One region of the Rhizobium sp. TH2 genome, then DNA from elsewhere that is predicted to be linked to it. Evidence: predicted binding sites of a transcription regulator. Region 1 holds the regulator's gene; each other region holds the start of a gene.

What was found. The regulator LexA, encoded in region 1, represses DNA repair genes until DNA is damaged. The targets are predictions, from matches to a motif close to TGTTCNNNNTGTGTTCNG.
Positions count from the first base shown of each region.
Region 2: the regulator LexA is predicted to act here: its motif matches at 1,880-1,897, upstream of IHQ71_RS00075 (2'-5' RNA ligase family protein).
Region 3: the regulator LexA is predicted to act here: its motif matches at 944-961, upstream of IHQ71_RS01795 (DNA recombination protein RmuC).
Region 4: the regulator LexA is predicted to act here: its motif matches at 2,917-2,934, upstream of IHQ71_RS15920 (ATP-dependent helicase).

Region 1 covers NZ_CP062231.1:2,166,495-2,171,018, forward strand. The annotation lists gene IHQ71_RS10860 (GDP-L-fucose synthase) at 1-76, opposite strand, end outside; gene gmd (GDP-mannose 4,6-dehydratase) at 81-1,154, opposite strand; gene lexA (transcriptional repressor LexA) at 1,442-2,158, opposite strand; gene IHQ71_RS10875 (BrnA antitoxin family protein) at 2,334-2,570, opposite strand; gene IHQ71_RS10880 (LysR family transcriptional regulator) at 2,681-3,592, opposite strand; gene IHQ71_RS10885 (glutathione S-transferase family protein) at 3,704-4,318, shown strand; gene IHQ71_RS10890 (pyridoxamine 5'-phosphate oxidase family protein) at 4,329-4,524, shown strand, end outside.
Region 2 covers NZ_CP062231.1:9,661-13,847, reverse strand. The annotation lists gene IHQ71_RS00090 (bifunctional allantoicase/(S)-ureidoglycine aminohydrolase) at 1-539, opposite strand, end outside; gene IHQ71_RS00085 (methylated-DNA--[protein]-cysteine S-methyltransferase) at 679-1,209, opposite strand; gene IHQ71_RS00080 (methylated-DNA--[protein]-cysteine S-methyltransferase) at 1,219-1,782, opposite strand; gene IHQ71_RS00075 (2'-5' RNA ligase family protein) at 1,951-2,538, shown strand; gene IHQ71_RS00070 (GGDEF domain-containing protein) at 2,557-3,759, opposite strand; gene IHQ71_RS00065 (arsenate reductase) at 3,930-4,187, shown strand, end outside.
Region 3 covers NZ_CP062231.1:333,605-338,128, forward strand. The annotation lists gene IHQ71_RS01785 (plasmid stabilization protein) at 1-278, opposite strand, end outside; gene def (peptide deformylase) at 345-854, opposite strand; gene IHQ71_RS01795 (DNA recombination protein RmuC) at 1,006-2,232, shown strand; gene IHQ71_RS01800 (ribokinase) at 2,283-3,191, shown strand; gene IHQ71_RS01805 (methyl-accepting chemotaxis protein) at 3,383-4,524, shown strand, end outside.
Region 4 covers NZ_CP062231.1:3,216,281-3,220,804, forward strand. The annotation lists gene IHQ71_RS15910 (efflux RND transporter permease subunit) at 1-1,462, opposite strand, end outside; gene IHQ71_RS15915 (efflux RND transporter periplasmic adaptor subunit) at 1,459-2,634, opposite strand; gene IHQ71_RS15920 (ATP-dependent helicase) at 2,975-4,524, shown strand, end outside.

The DNA.
Region 1 (4,524 bases):
GCCGGCGCATGATCGCCGAACCGACCATGCCGCGATGACCGGCGACCCAGACCCGCTTTCCGGAGAGGGAATACATGGCCTCAGGCTTCCTTCATCACGGTCGCGGTCTGCATGACCTTGAGGTCTTCGTTGACCATTTCGCGGCAAAGATCGCGGACGGAGGTATCGTGCTTCCAGCCGAGCTTCTGATGCGCCTTGGACGGATCGCCGATCAGGAGTTCGACTTCGGTGGGACGGAAATAGCGTGGGTCGATCTCAACGATGACGTCTCCCGACAGTGTGTCGTAACCTTTTTCATCGACGCCGGTACCGCGCCACTCGAGATTGATACCGACATCCTCGAAGGCCCAGGTGATGAACTGGCGCACTTCCGTCGTCTCGCCGGTGGCGAGCACGTAGTCGTCCGGTTCGTCCTGCTGCAGCATCATCCACATGCCGCGCACATATTCCCGCGCATGGCCCCAATCGCGCTTGGCATCGATATTGCCGACATAGAGTTTGTCCTGCTTGCCGAGGCGGATGGCGGCCGCCGCACGCGTGATCTTGCGGGTGACAAAGGTCTCGCCGCGCAGCGGGCTCTCGTGGTTGAACAGGATGCCGTTGGAGGCGTGCAGGCCGTAAGCTTCGCGGTAATTGACCACGATCCAGTAGGAATAAAGTTTCGCCGCTGCATAAGGCGAGCGCGGATAAAAGGGCGTCGTCTCGCGCTGCGGCACTTCCTGCACCAAGCCGTAAAGCTCCGACGTGGAGGCCTGGTAGAAGCGGGTCTTCTTCTCCATCTTCAGGATGCGGATGGCCTCAAGCAGGCGCAACGTGCCGATGCCGTCGGCATTGGCGGTATATTCAGGCGTCTCGAAGGACACGCGCACATGGCTCTGGGCGGCGAGATTGTAGATCTCGTCCGGCTGGGCTTCCTGTACGATGCGGATCAGGTTGGTCGAATCCGTCATGTCTCCGTAATGCAGGATGAACCGCTGATCCTTCTCGTGCGGATCCTGGTAGATGTTCTCGATGCGGCTGGTGTTGAACGACGACGAGCGGCGCTTGATGCCGTGGACGATGTAACCCTTGCTCAGAAGCAGCTCGGCGAGATAGGCGCCATCCTGGCCCGTAATGCCGGTAACAAGGGCTACTTTTCTCTTGTCGTTGCTCAAATGGATTCTCCTGTCGAATGCAATCTCTGGGCTATTTGCCTGCTTGCCTCCGCGCTAGAGGCGGATTGGGGCGGCAAAATGTCGGAAGGCCGGAACACAGCACAACAATTAACCGATCACCCCGGAGGGGACGGACAAAAGCAGAAATTTCCGGAAATTCTGACCCTTCGCTTCTCCTTATCGGAGGACGCGTAAGACTGCAATCGTCCCGCCTTCGACTCGCAAATATGGCTCTGCCCGGCGGAAAACGCACGGGCCGGGAAAAGTTCCCGGCCCTGCCAAGATGCTCAGTGATAACGGCGGATGAGCCCTACGAGCTTGCCCTGAACCTTCACGCGGTCCGGGCCAAAAATGCGGGTTTCGTATGCGGGATTTGCCGCTTCGAGCGCGATCGAGGCGCCTTTCCGGCGAAAGCGCTTGAGGGTCGCTTCCTCGTCATCGACCAGCGCCACGACGATATCGCCGGGACTTGCGGTCGAACCCGTGCGGATAACGACCGTGTCGCCGTCGAGGATACCAGCCTCGATCATCGAGTCGCCCTTGACCTCCAGCGCAAAATGATCACCGCTGCCGATCATGCCGGCGGGCACCGCGATCTCGTGCGTGTTGTTCTGGATCGCCGAGATGGGCACACCCGCCGCGATGCGGCCCATGACTGGAATGGCCACGGAATCAAGCACGTCGTCGTTGGCGGGCCGGGGTTGTGGTGGCGCCTGCGGCTTGCCGAGCGAACCCTCGATGACGCTGGGGGAGAAGCCCCTGGCGGCCGGCTTCACGCTGGGCGAATAGGCCTCGGGCAGCTTGATCACCTCCAGCGCGCGGGCCCGGTTCGGCAGGCGGCGGATGAAGCCGCGCTCCTCCAGTGCCGTGATCAGACGGTGGATGCCGGATTTGGATGCGAGGTCGAGCGCATCCTTCATCTCGTCGAAGGATGGTGGAATGCCCGACTCCTTCATCCGCTCGTGAATGAAGAGAAGCAATTCCTGCTGTTTTCTGGTTAGCATGTTCAAACCCCGGCAGAATCGTGAAACAAATCTGGAACAAACACTATATGTTCCATTTATGTTCTGCAAGGGCTTAATTTTTGCTTATATCTGCATGTGATCATGCGATTTTCGGCGGTGGGACCACAAAAAAAGCAATCTGGTATGAACTGTGGCGCATCGCGCGCGGAAATCTTCAGGATTTGCCTGGCATTGCCGCACGCAATGTATCGTTGATGCGCTCCTGCCAGCCGGGACCTGCTTCCTGGAAATACGCCAGAACATCGCTGTCGATCTTGAGCGAAACCAGTTCCCTGGTGTTGGGCAAGGCCGGCCGCTCGACGGCAGGCGCTGCGGCCGCCTTTTTCGCTGGCTTGAACAATGCTTCAGCGGCATCCATGGCGCTGACGGGTCTGCGGGGTGTGTTGGCCATGGTTTCACTTTCCGTTTATTGATTGCAGGATCTCGACGATCATTTCCGATTAATTCTCTCCCGTCCACCGCATTCGATCACGCGCTATCTTCGGCGGATGCTCGTGGAGCTCACACCTTCTCCGGGTTGGCAAGCACCGGATCGGCACGCAAGCGCTCGGAGGCGAAGTCCACGAATGCGCGGAGGCGGCCGGAGGCGGATCTGCCTTCGGCATGCACGATGTGGATGGGCACGGGTTCCTGTTCGAACTCGGCAAGCACGGTCCTGAGGCGGCCGGCCCTGACATGAGCGGCGACCTGATAGGACTGGAAGCGCGACAGTCCCCAACCGGCGATCGCCGCATCGATGACGGCGTCATTGGTGTTGCAGGTGAGGCGGGTCGAGATCGGCACACGAATCTTGGTTCCCTTGCCGAATTGCCACTCCGTGCCGCCGAAAATGCCGTCGCGGCCGATCAGCCGATGGGATGTCAGGTCCCGCGGAATTCTGGGTTCGCCGTGCCGGTCGAAATAGTCGGGCGATCCGCACACGACCTGCCGGATGAAGCCGACGCGTCGTGCGGTCAGGCCTGAGGAGGGCAGGTGGGCGATGCGGATGGCAACGTCTATACCCTCATCCACGAGATTGGTGACGCGGTCGAGCAGAAGGAACCGCACCTGCACGGCCGGATGGAGATCGAGGAAATCCAGCAGGATCGGCAGGACGTAGAGCCTGCCGAAAAGCACCGGCGCGGTGATGGTAATCGCACCCGCCGGATTGCCGAAACTGCCCGCGGCATTGGCCTCGGCCTCGGCGATTTCAGCGAGGATCCGACGGCAATCGGCGACATAGCCTTCGCCGGCTGCGGTCAGCTTCACCGAGCGGGTGGTGCGAATCAGCAGGCGTGTGCCTATCTCGGCCTCGAGAGACGCAACCGCGCGGGTCACCGCTGGTGCGCTCAGATGCATCGCCTTGGCGGCGGCGGCGAAACCACCGGAATCGACCACTTCAGTGAAAATGCGCATTCCCTGCAAGCGGTCCATATTTTGCTCTATTGTTATTTCGCCTGACGCAACAGTGTAGTTCCATGTTCGCCGATTATCAATTCAGTAAGAAACAATCATATTGAGCTTTCCCAATTATTGGAGGTCAAAATGAAACTCTATAATTTCACGCTCTCGGGCCATTCGCATCGCGCCAGGCTGTTCCTCTCGCTGCTCGGCGTCGATTGCGAGATCATCGATGTCGATCTTGCACAGCGTGCGCACAAATCGCCGGAGTTTTTGGCCCTGAACACACTCGGCCAGGTGCCGGTGCTGGAAGATGAGGGCGTGATCATCGCCGACTCCAATGCGATCCTGGTCTATCTCGCCAAGAAATTCGGCCGTACGGATTGGCTGCCGGAAGATGCCCACAGCGCAGCCGAAGTGCAGCGCTGGCTTTCCGTGGCTGCCGGGCAGCTTGCCCATGGTCCGGCTCAGGCGCGGCTGATCACGGTGTTCAACGCGCCCTACAGGCCGGAAGAAGTTATTCCGCGCGCCCATGCCATACTTGACGTCCTCAACCAGGAGCTTGGGCAGCGCAAATGGATTGCGGGCGGCACCGCGCCCAGCATCGCGGATGTCGCTCTTTACAGCTATGTCGCCCGAGCACCGGAAGGCAATGTGGAATTGGGCGGCTATCAGCACATCCTCGCTTGGCTTGACAGGGTCGAAAACCTGCCGGGCTTCGTGGAATTTCCGCTTGCCTCGGCCGTTCGAGCCGCGTGAGGGCTTTACGATGTTGCAAAATCTCAAAGTCGATAGTCCCTGGCATCCCGGTGAGGTCGCGCTGCAGGCTTCGCTCGGCGTTGCCGAACGGCTGGCCGAGGTCGGCAGGCACGTCATCCGTGACCATCTCATCGAGCAGCATCAGCTGTTCTATCCGCTGCTGCCGATGGCTGTCCTGGCCTCCGTGGACGCTGCCGGCGATGCCT
Region 2 (4,187 bases), 2.2 Mb from region 1:
CGGGTCGTCGCCCACTTGCCTTCCGTACCCGCCATCGGCGTCGGGGCGATATCCCGCTCGTTGGTGAAGATCGGTTCCGGAATATCCAGACCCGGAACGGCCTCATAGGTCTTGCGGATCCAGTGAAAGCGGGCCGCAACCGATCCGCGGTTTTGAAGCCGCCAACCCGACGAGGGCGGCAGGAAGGCATAGCCGCCGGGTGCGAGAACGTGGGACATTCCCGCCAGTTCGATCGTGACTTCGCCTTCCATGACGAAAAGCACACCCTCGGCATGCGGATCCGGTTCCGCCTGCTCGCTGCCGCCGCCTGGGGCGACCTCCATGATGTATTGCGAGAAGGTCTCGGCAAAGCCGGAGAGCGGGCGGGCGATGATCCAGAGACGCGTGCCGCTCCAGAAGGGCAGGTAGCTGGTGACGATATCCATCATCACGCCCTTCGGAATCACCGCATAGGCCTCGGTGAAGACCGCGCGGCCGGTGAGCAGTTCCGTCTGCGCCGGCGAGCCGCCTTTCGGCGCGTAGTAGTTTGGCTTTGTCACTTTGCACTCCGCGAAGTATTTTGCGTATCATCGTCGCGCCAGCGACAGCGTCAGACCGCCGCGATGGCACGTCGTGTCGATGTATCGATATTCGACGGTCTTGTTTAGCCGTTTCCGGCTCTGAAAAGCAAAACACTCTTCATGCCATGACGGGCATTTGTATCCGCGCTGAAAGGCGCCGTTCATGCTCCAGCAGCCAGCGCTTGCGTTCAATGCCGCCGCCATAACCGGCCAGCGACCCATTGCCGCCGACCAGTCGGTGGCAGGGCACGACGAGGCTGACGGGGTTGAGCGCATTGGCCATCCCCACGGCGCGCGCGGCATTCGGCCTGCCGAGTGTTACGGCCATCTGGCCGTAGGTGCGGGTTTCGCCGGGTGGGATGGCGCGCAAGGCTTCCCAAGCGTGGCGCTGGAACTCCGTGCCGCCGCCATCGACCTCGATCGCGTCAAGCGCCGTGAGATCGCCTTCGAAATAAGCACGGATGGCGGATGTGATCTCGCTCGGTTCGTGCACTGGTTCCAGCATCGGCTCTTTCCCGAATCGTGCCCGCAACATCGGCATCAACCGGTGCTCGACATCGCCGAACTCCATGGCGAGCAGCCTGCCGCCATCGGCCACCATACGGATGGGGCCGATGACGTGATCATCCATGATCGTGTGGATCAGCAAGCGTCGGGCCTACAGCGCCAGCGATTGCTGCACCGGCTTGGGTGGCGCGACCTGGACGCCCTCCAGTTCCAGCATGCGCTGCTTGGAATTCGAGCCGCCCGGCGCCGAGAAGCCGCCGATCTTGTTGCCGGCCGCCAGCACGCGATGGCAGGGGATGATCAGCGCAACGGGGTTCTTCGCCATCGCCTCGCCGACGTCGCGCGCCGCTTCCGGTCGCGCGCCGAGTTCCTTTGCAAGTGTGCCATAAGTGGTGGTGTGGCCCCAGCCGATGCGGCGCGCGGCGGCGTAGATTTCCTTGAAGAAATCCTCCTGATTGGAGAGATCAAGCGTCACATCAGAGAAATCCACCGTCTCTCCGGCGAAATAACGCTTCACTTGGGCAATGGTGTCAGCCACTTCCACAGGCGGCGTCGCGGGCTCGGCACCCGCGATACGGCGCGGCAGCAGGCGCTCGGTGCCATCATGGGTGCTGGTCGGCAGCTGGAAGCGCGTAATGCCCGCGTCATTCCACGCAATACCGCAGAAGCCGCCGGCGGTTTCGAAGATATGATAGTGCTGAATTTTCCGGCTCATATCAGAGACTCCTCGTTTCAACTTGTCCCCAAGATGGTGCTTGCAGGCCCAGAATTCCACCCGATTCTTGCAATGTCAACAGTTCCGCCTTGAAATATGTTCCCTCTTTGTTCTTGATTTTCTGGCCCCATGGATTAGACTTCGCCGCGTGCCCCGAGGAGACTTCCCATGCTCAATCAACTCGACTTTGGATCGGGACCGAAGCCGCCGACGAGGCGGCCCACGGGCAGTAATCTTTTTACCGCGCTGCGCCCGGACGAGGCGACCGCGCGACAGGTGCATACCGTCGCCCGCGATATCCGAGACATGTATCGCGCCCATCGTCAGCCGCTGTCATCCAGGCGGCTCCATGTGAGTTTGATCAATCTTGGCCATAGCGAAGAGCTGGAAGACAGCATGATTTTCACGGCAAGGGAGGCGATCGACAAAGCCCGTTTCGAGCCCTTTACGATCACGTTCGACCGCATCATGACCTTCAAGCAAGAAACGGCGCGGCCTGTCGTCCTGTGCGGTAACGGCGAAAACATTGGGCTGCTGAAGCTCACGGCACAACTGGCCGATGCACTCGATGGCGTCGGCCTGGACGTCGGCTACAATCCGACGTTCCTGCCACATATGACGCTGCTCTATCACCATGCGCCGATCGAAGATCACCACCTTTCGACCCCGATCACATGGACGGTGAACGAGGTATGGCTGATCCACAGCCTGCTGGGACAGGGGCGCTATGAATTTCTTTGGCCGCTGAGGAATTGATCGATGCGCCTGCAACATTCAGGCGTTTGCGGCACGGAGGCGTTCAGCGGCTTCGATGAGCTGTTCAGGTGCGGAGCGAAGTTCGAAGCGGCCGCCTTCGAGCACGACCTGGTTGCGGCCGGCGGCCTTGGCGGCATAGAGACACTCGTCTGCCCTGACCATGGCCTCGACCGGCGAGGCTTCGCTTTCGCCGATGGCGGCGACGCCGAAACTCACGGTGATCTGCCGGTCGATGGCTATGTGACGCCAGTCCCGGGCTGCAAAGCGGATGCGGATCGACTGCGCCAGCACGCCGCCTTCGGCAAGGCTGGCACCCGGAATGAAGATCACGAATTCCTCGCCGCCGAAGCGTGCCGAGATCGCGTGGGCGGGCAGGCTGTTGCCGAGTTCGGCCGCCAGCTCGGCGATCACCCGATCGCCTGCGGCATGCCCGAAACGGTCGTTGACCTGCTTGAAATGATCGATATCGCAGATCAGGACAGTGCCTTCATACCGCCCGGAATCCTTCTTCGGCGCAAGCGCGCCATCGAAGCCGCGCCGGTTGTAAAGTCCCGTCAGCGGATCGCGATCGGCCGCATCGCGATAGCTGAGAAGCGTGGCCGCGGTGATCGAACCCAAAACGGAGAGCGCAAAGAGCAGGCCGACCGCACTGGTCGTGATCTGCATGGCCCAGGCGTATGACGACGTCGCGAAATCCTCCAGCCGATTGCTCGATTTGACGAGGAAGACGAACACCATGACCCGCGCCAATGTGTCGAGCACCACCAGGCTGCTCATGACGATCAGCGCGCGGTCGGCGAGCTTGGTCGCGCGGTCCATCACCTTCAGCAGGGCGAAGCCGAGCAGGCAGGAGGTGGCGACATCGTTGAGGAAGAGTTCGGCATGCAGGCTGCGTTCGACAAGCACGACATAGAGGTCGATGAGCAGATAGACCAGAACGAAGATGGCACGCTCGCGCCGGTAGAGCGGTATCGAGAACTGTACGAGGAGAGCCTCGGCATAGAAGAAGAAGCCCGCGACAAAGAATGCATCGCCCGAAAGAGCGCCGATTTCCACCGGCAGCGGCACGACCGACGCAATGAATCCGAGCGCGCTGAAACCGAAGCCCAATCCCCATGCCCTGCCCGACGGCACATTGAAGCGCGACAGAACGAGGAACACGGCTGAGAATGTCACCATCATGATCGGCAACAGGAAAGATAGGGCGGAGGTCGATTCCATCAAGTGTCCCCGGAAGCCGCCAGCGGAGGAAGGACGGCCGCCTGCTATCTAGCCTTTTTGCCGTTAAGAATCGCTGAAGTCGGGACGCGAAAAAGTGCATGCGCCGTGGACTTTTCCGCGCCGCGCTTTGTGATAAAGACAGGGCGGAATAGAGGTATGGAAGTGGGCGAATGACGGTCAGAATCTACGGGATCAAGAACTGCGACACGATGAAGAAAGCCTTCGACTGGCTGAAGTCGCACGGCATCGCCTATGACTTTCACGATTACCGCGCCGTGGGTATCGATGCGGCGACCGTCAAGGCCTGGTGCGACAGCGTCGGCTGGGAGAAGGTGCTCAACAAGGCGAGCACCACTTTCAAGGAATTGCCCGATGCCGACAAGGTCGGCCTCAACGAGGACAAGGCAATCGCCCTGATGGCGCGCGAG
Region 3 (4,524 bases), 1.8 Mb from region 1:
CTAAAAGGACGACCGAAGTCCTTCTTTCTTTGTTGTTCGATTTCATCCATGATCTCGGAGAATTGGTCGCTTTCCTCATCGAAAGGCGCGAACAGTGCCCGTAATTGCTCGTATGGATTCCCAGCGGCTAGTTCGTTCTCCTGCGTCTGATGCTCGAGGATACCGCGACGGAGCATCTCTCTCGCCGCGTCCGACATGCTTCTGCCTGTCGAGCTAGCGATTTGTCCGAGCCCTCGCTTCAAATCCTCTGGCACATTCCGGATTAGCAGATCGCCCATGCGTTCGCTCCTTTGATATCAGTGATATCATAGTGCCAGAATATCGGATTATCAATGATCGGGCTATTAGGCCCGCATCTTCGCCTTGGTGAATTTCTTGATCACCATCTCGCGCTTCAGCCGCGAGATATAGTCGATGAAGAGCACGCCGTTGAGATGGTCGATCTCGTGCTGCAGGCAGGTGGCGAGCAAGCCCTCCGCCTCGACGATCTGTTCCTTGCCCGCGATGTCGACATATTTCACGGTGACCTTCGCCGGCCGTTCCACCTCGGCATAGTAATCCGGGATCGACAGGCAGCCTTCTTCATAGGCCGAGCGTTCGTCCGACGAGCGCAGGATCTCGGGATTGATGAATATCTGCGGCTGTTTCTCCTCGCCCTCCTTGTGGAGGTCGATCACCAGCATCTGTTTCGGAATGCCGACCTGGATGGCGGCCAGCCCGATGCCGGGCGCGTCATACATGGTCTCCAACATGTCGTCGGATAACTTGCGCACGGCGTCATCGACCTGCGCGATGGGGGAGGAAACCTGGCGAAGCACCGGGTCGGGAAGGATGATGAGAGGCTTGATCGTCATGGCGTCTCACTTAGTACAGCGCGGGAATTCTTGCAATATTCATGATCCCTTGAAATTGCAGTGTTTGAAATGGGAATAGGTCGCAGTGCTGTTCCCGTTTTGATCTGGTCACCGCGCGCGAATCTGTTATGGTCGCCCGATGCAGGATCTCATCCCACTTAACACGACGCTCTTCACCCTCGGTCAATACCCGGTCACGCTGGCAATTCTTCTGATAGCGGCGGGCGTGGCGCTTGTCGCAATGTTGATACTGGCCGCCCTTGGCTGGTCGGCGTCGCGTCGCTCGGCGGAGAATGCGCGTCTGGACGCCGAACGCCGCGCTGGCGAGGCCGAACTCCGCATGGCGGAGATTCTCAAAGCGCAGACCGAAATGCAGGGCCGCATCGCCGCGATGACGGATGTGTTCGGCTCGCGCCAGCACGAGCTCAACCAGTCGATCAACCAGCGTATCGACGGCATGACGCACCGCATCGGCCAGACCATGACCGAACAGACAAAGCAGACGCACGAAAACCTGCGCCGCCTGCAGGAACGGCTCGCCGTCATCGATACGGCGCAGAACAATATCCAGGCGCTGGCGAAGGATGTCGTCGGGCTTCAGGCCATCCTGTCGAACAAGCAGACTCGCGGTGCCTTCGGCCAGTCACGTATGGAAACGATCGTCGCCGATGGCTTGCCCATGGGTGCCTATGAATTCCAGGCAACCCTCTCCAACAGTTCGCGACCCGACTGCCTGATCAGGATGCCGAACGGCCAGCCCTCGCTCGTCGTCGATGCCAAGTTCCCGCTCGAAGCCTGGAACGCGATCCGCGATGCGGGTCCCGATGGCGCCAAGATCGCCAGCCAGCAGTTCCGCAGGGATATCGAGGTCCATATCAAGGATATCTCGGACAAGTACCTGATCCGCGGCGAGACGCAGGACACGGCGTTCATGTTCGTGCCATCGGAATCGATCTTCGCCGAGATCCACGAGAATTTCGAGGGCATCGTCCAGCGCGCCCACAAGGCGCGGATCGTCATCGTCTCGCCCTCGCTTTTGATGCTGTCCATCCAGGTCATCCAGGCGGTGTTGAAGGACCAGCGCATGCGCGAGCAGGCCCATCTCATCCAGGGCGAGGTCATCCGTCTGATGGAGGATCTCACGCGCCTCGATGACCGGGTGCAGAAACTGCAGGGGCATTTCTCGGCAGCCCAGAAGGATGTCGAGCAGATCGTCACGTCATCGAGCAAACTCGCCAAGCGCGGCGAGCGGATCGAGGCGATGGAGTTCGAGGTCGTGCCGCCGCAAGGCGCGGTCTCCAATCCCGTCGAGGCGCCGTCGCGTAGTGTTGAAAGCCGCACCGGCCAATTGAAGCTGAGAGTGGTTGACGAGGACTGAGAATCCAGGCCATTGGTGTCCTGGGGAAATCACAAGAACAGGCCAGAAAAATGATCACCGTCCTCGGTTCCATCAACATGGATCTCATCGCCAGCGTTTCGCGGCTACCGAAGCCGGGCGAGACCGTTACTGGCGAAAATTTCGTCACCGCGCCCGGCGGCAAGGGCGCCAACCAGGCGCTGGCCGCTCGCCGCGCCGGCGCCGATGTGATCATGGCAGGCGCCACCGGTGAGGACGAATTCGCGGTGCCGGCGCTCACGTATCTTCGTTACGATGGCGTCAATCTCAATCGCGTCAAGAGCGCGTCCAAGGCCACCGGCGTGGCACTGATCTTCGTCGGCACCGATGGCGAAAATGTCATCGCCATCGTCGCCGGCGCCAACGGCACCGTGACGGCGGAGGATGCCAAGGCAGCGGTGGGCGATATGAAGCGCGGCGACACGCTGATGCTGCAGATGGAGATCCCGCCGGCGGCGATCGAGGCAGGCCTCAAGGCCGCGAAGGAAAAAGGCGTCATATCGGTGGTCAACATCGCGCCGATCACACCCGATGCCAAGCGGCTGGCCGAGATGGCGGATGTCGTCATCGCCAACGAAACCGAGTTCGAATTGTTCTCGGGCAAGAAGGCGCTCGACAGTGCATCCCGCGAGGCCGAGATGCTGCGGATCAACCAGGAAACCAAGCAGACCCTGATCGTCACGCTCGGCGCAGAGGGTGTGGTCGCCGTCCGCAACGGCAGCCTCCATCGCGCCGCAGGGCTGAAGATCGAGCCCGTCGATACGGTTGGTGCGGGCGATACGTTCTGCGGTTATTTCGCTGCCGGCCTCGACCGGGGACTGCGCTTCGAGGCGGCACTGCAACGGGCGGCCGTCGCCGGCTCGCTCGCCTGCACGAAGGCTGGCGCGCAGCCGTCGATCCCGTTTGACCGCGACGTCCAGAAGAATCTCAAGACTGCTTGACCGGCGGTGGAATCCCGCGACGGCGCAGGAGTCAAAATGTCGCGGTGCACCGTTCGCCAGTCATTAACCAATTGGCTTTAGACAAGACCATGCCGCCTGTCCGTGCTTTGTTGACCGGCTTATTGCCTTGAATGCAATGACTTTTCCATGATGGAAGCGGCAACTCACCCGCCACTCGTTCCGAGGCCGTCATGTTGAAATTCGCCCCGAAGTCTCTTGCGCCGAAGCTCCTGCTTGTCACCGGCGCCATCATTGCTCTTCTTCTTCTCGCTTCCAATTTCGTATTGATCGGCCAGACGCGTGATCGCGTTCATTCGCTGATCATGGCCCAGGCCGAGACCGAGGCCAAGGCGATCGCGCAGGGCATCGTCACGGAGACCGGGGCGCTCGCCAGCGCCGCGCGTACCATGTCCGGCGTCATTTCGCATGGTCATCAGCTCGGCTCGTTCGACCGCAAGGCGGTGATTGATATTCTCAAGACCGGCCTCGAACAGCAGAAGATGGCGTTCGGCAGTTGGTTTGCGGAAGCGCCTGAAGGCTTCGACAAGCGCCAGGCGGAATCCAAGGACAAGCTCGATCTCGGCGGCAACAAGAACGGCGTCTTCACGCCCTATTGGACCAAGGCCAAGGATGGCTCGGCGAGCTTCAGCACGTTTGCCGAGGACTACGCGGCGGAATGGTACGAGAAAGCAGCGACATCGCAGATGGGAGCGATCACCAAGCCCTATGTCGCCTCGGAAATCGTTCCGCCGACCGCCATGAGCTCGATCGCCTATCCCGTCATGTCGGATGGCAAGCTGATCGGCGTCACGGGGGTCGATGTCTCTCTCGGCATGCTGCAGGAGAGCCTCGCCAAGCTCACGCCCTTCGGCACGGGCCGGGTGCTGCTGCTGTCGCAGGATGGCAAATGGCTGGTCTCGCCCAGTGCGGACCTGCTCAACAAAGACTATAAGGATGTGTCGCCGGATGCCGTGAAGGCCGCGCTCACCGATGGCAAGATGACGACCCTTACGGATATCGAAGGGGCCGACGGCGCCCGCTTCAATCGCCTCGTCTACCCCTTCGCGCTGCCGGATCTCAATGTCAGCTGGGTGCTGCTCGTCGATATCCCGGATGCTGCGCTCGCCACGCCCGTGCGTGACCAGACCATAATGATGGTCATCGGCGGCATTGCCGTGTTGCTTGCGGCACTTGCCGGCCTCTACTTCGCCGCTCGCGGCTTCGTCGCCAAGCCGCTCGAAGGCCTGATCGGCGATGTCGGCCGCATGAGCGCTGGCGATTACAGCGCGCCCGTCTCCGGCCAGGACCGCCAGGATGAAACCGGCGCCGTCGC
Region 4 (4,524 bases), 1.0 Mb from region 1:
TCGGGCAGAGCGTCAGCGCCACCACGCCCGAGAGCATCACCGCGATTGCCAGCGTGAAGCCGAATTCGCGGAACAGCCCGCCGGCCTCGCCGGGCAGGAAGGCGAGCGGCACGAAGACCGCCGCAAGCGTAATGGTCGTGGCAACGACAGCGAAGAACACTTGTGTCGTGCCGACCACGGCGGCCGCGCGCGCGCCCATGCCCTGGGCACGGTAGCGCACGATATTCTCAAGCACCACGATCGCGTCGTCGACGACGAGGCCGGTCGCCAGCACGATGGCGAGCAGCGTCAGGATATTGACCGAGAAGCCGGCGAGATAGATCGCCGCCAGCGTGCCCACCAGCGCCACTGGCATAGTGACGGTCGGGATCAACGTGGCGCGCAGATTGCGCAGGAAGAGGTAGATGACGCCGACGACGATGACGACGGACAGCACCAGTGACAGCACCACTTCGTGGATCGCGCCGCGAATGAAGCTCGCGTCGTCGCTTGTCACCCGCATCTCCATGCCCTTGGGCAGGGTCTTGGAGAGCTCGTCCACGACCTTCCTTATGCCGTCGGAAATGTCGAGCGTGTTCGACTGCGCCTGGCGGATGATGCCGAGGCCGACGCCTGATATGCCGTTCGAGCGCATGGTCGACGTACCGTCCTCGGCGCCCAGCGTCACATTGGCAACGTCGCCGAGACGAACCTTGCCGTTGATGATGAGCGATTCGAACTCCTGCGGCGTCGTGATGTCGGAACTCGCACGCACCACGATATTGGTCGAACTGCTTTCGATCGTGCCCGCCGGCACGTCGAAGGCCGCGGTCGACAGCGCGGTGCGGATATCCGCCACCGTCATGCCGCGGCTGGCGAGCTTGGCCTGGTCGAGATCGATGCGGAAGCTCTTCTGCTTGTCGCCGAAATACTGCACGTCGGCGACGCCTTCGACCGAGGCGAGCCGGTTTTCGATCACGTCCTCGATATAGACGGTCAGGTCCTCGGCCTTCATGGTCGACGAGGTCACCGCGATGCGCAGCACCGGCTGGGAATCGGCATCCGCCTTGATCACGCGCGGCGCGATCGTGCCGTCGGGCAGGTCGTCGGTCACCCGCGCGAGCGCATCGCGCACGTCGGCGGCGGCCACCGCCAGATCGGTCGTGTCGGAGAATTCCAGCGTCACACGGCTGTTGCCGAAGGCCGAAACCGAGGATACCGATTTCAGGCCCGTCACGCGCGCCACGGCGCCTTCGATCGTGTCGGTCACCTCGCGGTCCATCGTCTCGGGCGATGCGCCGTCGAGATCGGTCCGGACCGTGATCACGGGCCGGTCGATCGAGGGCAGTTCGCGCACCTCGATGCCGTTGAAGGCCGCGAGGCCCGCCACCACGATCAGCGTATTGAGAACCAGCGCCAGGATCGGCCGCCGCACGAAAAGCGAGGCGGAGAAGGCTTCCTTGATGCGACCACCCGGGCTCAAGGTTTCACCGTCCCTTCGGCATCCGCCACCTTGTCGTTCTTCTTGTCTTCACCGAAAATCTTGACGGTCGCGCCGGCCTTGAGCTGCTGCAGGCCCTCGATGACGATCCGGTCGCCGGGCTTGACGTCGCCATCGACCAGCACGTCGTCCTGATTGCGCTGGATGATCGCCGCCGAAACGCGCTCGACCTTCTTGTCCGCATTGACGCGCCAGACATAGGAGCCGGTGCTGTCCCACTGAATGGCGAGCGGGCTGACCGAAGGCCACATATCACCGGGAAGGTTGACGACGACCTCGAAGGACTGGCCGGCGCGCAGGTCGTCGCCCTGGTTCTCGATCACGGCACGCACATGCAATGTGCGGCTCGCCGGATCGATGCGGTTGTCGATCGCCTCGATCTTGCCGGGAAAGCTCTTGCCCGGCCGCGCGATCGGTCGCGCCGCGACCTCCTGGCCTTCCTTGATCAACCCCGTGAACCGCTCCGGCACCCAGAAATCGACGAGCAGCTTCGAGCGGTCGTCCAGCGTCACCAGAGGCGTGCTCACAGTCACGTAGTCACCGATTTCGACATTGACGATGCCAGCGATACCGTCGATCGGCGCGCGTACGATGCGCCGCTGCAGCGCAAGCTCCGCCGCCGAGGCGACCAGCCTCGCGGTCTCCACCGCCGTCTGCGTATCCTGGTAATCGGCCTGCGAGATGATCTTCTTGAGGTCTTCGTTACGCGTCATCTTGTTGGTGGCGGCCTGCAGCGCGACTTTCGCGGTCTGCGTCGCGATCTTCTCGACATCGTCGTCGAGCGTGGCGATCACGTCACCTGCCTTCACGCGCTGTCCGGACTTGACCATCAGTTCGGCGATCTGCCCGGAGACAAGCGGCGTCACTGCGACCGAGCGGGCCGCATCACCATCGCCGATGGCGCGCAAGCTGTCGTTGATCTTGCCTTTTTCGGCCGCCTTTACCACCACGGTCTGGTCGCGGTTGCCTCCGCGGCGATTACCTTCTTCAGGCGCCTTCGCCGTGGGCGTCTCGCGGGCCACGAGGTGGATCATCGTTTCCGGTACGCCGACCTGGCGCGCAAGCGTTGCCGATCCCGGCATGAAATGCATCAGGATCAATGCACCCACGACGAGAAAAACAAGTCCTGTCAGCAACTGGGTTACGATTCGCATACAATTCTCCGGCCCAAACCAGTGTATCTCGCTCCCCCGTGTGCCTAACAAAACCTCTGGGCGGAGGTTGGGCGAGGGATTTTCGCCGCTGACGAGGAGCCGACCGCAGTCGATGCATAGCCATCGGCGAGGATCGGCGACGACGTGAGCGGCGAAAAGCACCGGCCAACCGACCCCACGGGGTTTTGTTAGGCACTCTAGATTCTTATCTTTCATTACGTATCAGGCGGCAAGATTGATTTGCCACATGGATGAAATGTAATGTAATCGTGAACCTGAAAAGCGAACAAATCGTGACCAGGCTTTGCCAAGACCAGCCGAATCATGCATGGGAAACCCGATGATATCTGGCTTTGACGACATTCCCTTCTTTGACGAAGAGCCGGCACCCCGGCAGCAGAAGCAGGACCCGAAGCCGGCGGCCGAGCGCCCCGCCGGCCCCAGCGGTCTTGCCGCGCGTGCCATGGCCGCCCGCAACGGTGCCCGCCCCCGCGCCTCCTATCTCGAAGGCCTGAACCCCGAACAGCTGCGCGCCGTCGAAACGCTCGATGGCCCCGTCCTGGTGCTCGCCGGCGCCGGCACTGGCAAGACGCGCGTGCTCACCACCCGCATCGCCCATATCCTGGAGATGGGCCGCGCCTTCCCCAGCCAGATCCTGGCAGTCACCTTCACCAACAAGGCCGCGCGCGAAATGCGCGAGCGTATCTCTCACTTAGCGGGTGAAGCCGTCGAGGGCATGCCCTGGCTCGGCACGTTCCATTCGATCGGCGTGAAATTCCTGCGCCGCCATGCCGAACTCGTGTCGCTGAAATCCGATTTTACCATCCTCGATACCGACGACGTCATCCGGCTTCTGAAGCAGCTGATCGTGGCCGAGGGGTTGGACGACAAGCGCTGGCCGGCCAAGCAGTTCGCGCTGATGATCGACGGCTGGAAGAACAAGGGCCTCGACCCCGACCAGATCCCGGAAGGCGATTCCCGCGCCTTCGCCAACGGCAAGGGCCGCGCGCTCTACACCGCCTACCAGAACCGGCTGAGGACGCTCAACGCCTGCGATTTCGGCGACCTGTTGATGCACCCGATCCGCATTCTCAAGACCAACCCGGATATCCTCGCCGACTACCAGAACCGCTTCCGTTACATTCTGGTCGACGAGTACCAGGATACCAATACGGCGCAATATATGTGGCTGCGGCTGCTGGCGCAGAAGCCAAAAGGGAACAAGGCCGCGCCACGTCCGATCTCCCCCCTTGAGGGGGAGATTAGTGGAGTAAATATTTGCTGCGTCGGCGATGACGACCAAGCGATCTATGGCTGGCGCGGCGCCGATGTCGACAACATCCTCCGCTTCGAGAAGGATTTCCCCGGCGCCACCGTCATCCGGCTCGAGCGTAATTACCGCTCGACCGCCCATATCCTCGGCGCATCCGGCCACCTGATCGCCCACAACGAGGGCCGGTTGGGCAAGACGCTGTTCACCGAGCAGGACGATCCCGATCACGAGAAGGTGCAGGTCCATGCCTCCTGGGATTCGGAGGAGGAAGCCCGCGCCATCGGCGAGACGATCGAGCAGTTGCAGCGCCAGCAGCACAATCTCAACGACATGGCGATCCTCGTCCGCGCCTCGTTCCAGATGCGCGAATTCGAAGACCGCTTCGTCACGCTCGGCCTCAACTACCGCGTCATCGGCGGTCCGCGCTTCTACGAGCGGCTCGAAATCCGCGACGCCATGGCCTATTTCCGCCTCGTCTGCCAGCCGGCCGACGACCTCGCCTTCGAGCGCATCGTCAATACGCCGAAGCGCGGCCTCGGCGACACGACGCTCCGCTTCCTGCACGATTACGCCCGCTCGCGCGACATCCCGATCCTGCAGGCCTCCGCCGACATCGT